2 regions of the Bacteroides eggerthii genome follow, and region 1 is predicted to be linked to the other one. Evidence: riboswitches for the same ligand, from Rfam matches in the RefSeq annotation. Region 1 holds a riboswitch; the other holds the start of a gene.
The links. A riboswitch is a leader RNA that binds a small molecule or an ion and turns the genes downstream of it on or off. The one in region 1 is predicted to bind thiamine pyrophosphate.
Positions count from the first base shown of each region.

Region 2: linked by a shared signal. The riboswitch ahead of thiS (sulfur carrier protein ThiS) and the one ahead of NQ546_RS05310 (TonB-dependent receptor) in region 1 are both predicted to bind thiamine pyrophosphate.

Region 1 covers NZ_CP102258.1:1,354,375-1,356,581, reverse strand. Annotated here, with positions in the region: gene NQ546_RS05315 (mechanosensitive ion channel family protein) at 67-918, opposite strand; TPP riboswitch at 1,053-1,149, shown strand; gene NQ546_RS05310 (TonB-dependent receptor) at 1,185-2,207, shown strand, end outside.
Region 2 covers NZ_CP102258.1:2,830,712-2,832,918, reverse strand. Annotated here, with positions in the region: gene NQ546_RS11685 (thiazole synthase) at 1-589, opposite strand, end outside; gene NQ546_RS11680 (thiamine phosphate synthase) at 610-1,248, opposite strand; gene thiS (sulfur carrier protein ThiS) at 1,252-1,449, opposite strand; TPP riboswitch at 1,518-1,608, opposite strand; gene NQ546_RS11670 (tetratricopeptide repeat protein) at 1,727-2,207, opposite strand, start outside.

The sequences.
Region 1 (2,207 bases):
AAAGGGAGTAACACTTGGTGCAACTCCCTTTTGATATAAAAAAATCCGAAACTTTATGAAAGTTCATCAATCCTTTGCCTGATGCACCGTCAACTGCGGGAACGGGAACCCGATTCCTTCCTTGTTGAATGTAGCATAAATAGTCTTGTTCATATCAAAATAAACTCCCCAGTAATCACTGTTCTTCACCCAAACGCGGATCACGACATTCACACTGCTGGCATCCAAAGCATGAAGGGCCACGAAAGGTTCCGGAGTATTCAGGATGCGGCTATCGGCTGCAAGTATGCGGCGTACGGTACTTTCTACCTTATCATAATTCTCACCATACTCCACGCCGATGACCCAATCCACACGACGCGTCTCTTCACGACTGTAATTAGTCACCGTACCGCTGCTCAAAGCACCGTTAGGAATATAAATAACTTTGTTATCGGCCGTAGTAAGAATGGTATGAAATATCTGGATCTCACGCACCGTACCGGACACGCCCTGGCTTTCAATCCAGTCGCCGACTTTGAACGGGCGGAACAACAACACAATAAGTCCGCCTGCAAAATTCTGCAAGTTCCCGGACAACGCCATACCCACCGCCACACCGGCAGATGCCAACAGGGCAGCGAACGAGGTTGTTTCCACTCCCAACTTACCGATAACGGCTATAATCAGCAGGATCGTCAACAGTATGTTCACCAGACTCTTGATGAAGCTCTGAATACCGGCATCAATATGTCGCTTCATAAGAAGCTTAGACAGAAGTTTCTTGATGAAAGAGATAAGGAACCGTCCGACTACAAAAATTAGAATAGCGCCTATGATGCGCCCTCCGGCTCCTACTCCCCAATCTATCAGCTGCTGCATAAAAATCTGAAGTTTGCTGAAACCTTCTTCAGAAGTTTGGGCGGCAAATGCCGCCATAAATAAAGATGATAACATGATTAATTGTAGATTATAAATGATTAATTATTAGTCAGGGACAAAATTAACAAATAATTTCATTTCCCCGCCACTTTATTTGTACCTTTCGATCAAAAGAGATACTTTTGCATCCGATTTCAACTAAGGGGTGCCCTAATATGACGGGCTGAGAACATACCCATTGACCTGATCCGGGTAGTGCCGGCGGAGGGAAAAGAAGAAAAGTTCCCCTTTTCTATATTAATCATTAATCGTTAAAATTGCAAATGAAGAAGTATGCAATGGCAGCGTGTCTGTTTATGGCAGCGCTGAATGTCTGTGCACAGACAAAGGAAAAGGACAGCCTGCGGGTCATAGACTTGCAGGAAGTAGAGATTATCTCCACACGTGCCACAGGGACTACCCCGGTGGCGTTTACCAACATCAACAAAGACCAACTCAAAAAGCAGAACTTCGGCCAGGACCTGCCGTACCTGTTGAGCATGACACCGTCCGCCATCACCACCAGTGATGCCGGAGCCGGCATCGGTTATACGACATTGAGAGTGCGCGGTACGGACGGAACACGCATCAACGTCACCGCCAACGGTATTCCCATCAACGATGCCGAGAGCCACAACGTATTCTGGGTGAACCTGCCCGACTTCGCATCTTCCGTCAAAGACATGCAGATACAGCGCGGCGCAGGAACCTCCACCAATGGTGCAGGAGCGTTCGGAGCCAGCATCAACATGCAGACGGGAGACTTCTCCCTGAAGCCGTATGCCGAGCTGAACGGTTCGTACGGCTCGTTCAACACACACAAGGAGACGGTGAAAGTGGGTACAGGACTCATCAACGACCATTGGTCTTTCGATGCCCGCCTGTCCAACATCAGTTCGGACGGATACATTGACCGCGCATCGGTAGGACTGAACTCTTACTACCTGCAAGGCGGATATTACAATGACAACACTTCGGTCAAGCTGATAACTTTCGGCGGCAAAGAACGCACCTACCATGCCTGGAACTATGCCAGCAAAGAAGAAATGAAGGAGTACGGTCGCCGTTACAACTCCTGCGGATATATGTACACCGACGACAACGGCACAGCCCACTACTACGAAGACCAAACAGACAACTACGTGCAAAAGAACTACCAACTGCTCTTTAACCATAACTTCACCTCTGCCTGGAACGTGAATGCAGGTCTGCACTATACCAAAGGAGACGGCTACTATCAGGAGTACAAGGACAACCGCAAGCTGGTGGAATACGGTCTGCTGCCGTATGAGCATGACGGTGAGACT
Region 2 (2,207 bases), 1.5 Mb from region 1:
CCATTGCTTCGGCAGCGTGGCTGGGAGCACCTATACCGGCATCTACCACCACGGGGATAGTGGCCTGTTCGATGATAATCCGCAGAAAGTCTCTGGTCTGCAATCCTTTATTCGTACCGATAGGTGCACCCAGCGGCATGACGGTAGCAGCGCCGGCTTCTTCCAGCCGTTTGCAAAGTGTGGGGTCCGCCTGGCAATAGGGAAGGACTACAAACCCCAGTTTCACCAGTTCTTCCGTAGCTTTCAGGGTCTCGGTGGAGTCGGGAAGAAGATAGCGCGGATCAGGATGAATTTCCAGTTTCAGCCAGTTGGTTCCGAATGCTTCACGTGCCATTTGTGCGGCAAACACCGCTTCCTCGGCATTACGCACGCCCGAAGTGTTGGGCAAGAGCTGAATGTGGGGATGACGGATATGTTTCAGCATATCATCTTCCTTGTTTTCCAGCTCAATGCGTTTCATTGCCACCGTTACCATTTCCGTACCGGATGCCAGAATGGACTGTTCCATTATTTCATTGGAATTAAACTTTCCTGTTCCCAAAAACAGACGGGAGTTGAATTCACGTCCCGCAATAACTAATTTTTCCATATACCTTTTTGTTTATTGTTTCAATAATTGTCTGTTTGGTTGATTACGGCAAGTATTTTTCGCATTTCCTCTACCGGATTGTCTGCACGCAACACAGTCCCTGAAAGAGCAATGCCCGTAACGCCTGTCTGCATGATCGCAGGAATATCGGCAAAGGTAATCCCGCCGATGGCTACGACAGGAAGATGACAGATCTTTTCTTCCTGCATTTTCCGGATAATCTCCTTATATCCTTCCAACCCCAATATAGGACTGAGTTTCTGTTTGGTTGTAGTGTATCTGAACGGTCCGCAACCGATGTAATTCACTCCGTCGAGCCAATGCTTTTTCACATCTTCGTACGTATTGGCAGTGCCGCCTATGATATATTCGTCTCCAAGTATGCGACGCGCTTCGGCAACGGACATGTCATTTTTACCAAGGTGCACGCCATCCGCCCCGATTTCCCTGACCAGCTCCACATGGTCGTCAATGATGAATATGGCGCCGCAATCATTGCATAAATTCCGCAGCTCCATAGCTACGGACACTATTTCCTCTTTGCCGGCATCTTTCATACGCAGCTGTATCCACCGGCATCCCCCTTTCAATGCCATACGGGCAGAGTCGAGATAGGAGTACTTTTCAGTGTAATGTGTAATGAACTGAACTGTTTTCATAATTTATCCGCCGCAGGCTGCCTTTATTATTACGATAGATATGCCTTCGGATAGTGCGTAATTCGTCCATTCCATGCGTGGAACCATACGGTTATTGACGGCAACGGCAATGCCTTGCGCCGGTAAGGAAAGCTCATTGGTCAGCTGTGAAAGGGTAGAGGCTTCGGTTTCCACTTCTTTGTTGTTGATTAATACTTTCATTTTCTGTTTCTGTTAAGTAAAACAATGGAAGTAAATACAAAGAAGCACCGTTAAGGTAAGTTCTGTGAAGAAAAAAAATATCCAATTCCTACGGCAGTACTAACTGCATCAGGTTCGAGGGTATAATCTCAGCCCGTCGGGGCACCCCTTTGTCTTTACGGTGGCAAAGGTAAGAGAAAATAAAATATAAAAAATAAAAGAGGGATTTTTTTACGTCTTTTTCAGGTATGGAAATAGTTCCGGAAGGAAGAGAGGTTCTGCAAATAAAGGATATATGCTAATCCCATATCCCTTTCAGAAAGTCCTCCAATTTAGTGTCACCGGCTAACCCCAGTCTTTTACGCATACGGCTACGGGCCTTGTTCACTCCAATTTTGGAAATACCCAACGTGAGAGCAATCTCGTCACTGCTTAATTCCAGAATAATAAGCATGGCAATCAGCTCGTCTGTACGGGTAATATCCGGGCTTAACCGGTGCAGTGCAGGAATATAATCGGGATAGAAGGCTGTGAAGCTACGGCGGAACTCAGCTTCTTTGTCGGAATTGAAAATTTCGGTGCTGATTTTCATCCGAAGATTGCTGACAGCTTTCTTTTGTGTCAATGAAGCATTATGTCGGCTTAACTCTTGTTTTGCCTCGAACAATGCCTCGTTGCTTTGACGCAGTTCTTCCTGCATTCCCTGCAAGGATTCATTTTTCTCTTTCAGTTCCTGTTGTGTCTGGAGCAATCCGCTGATTTGTGAGAGGCGTGCGTTA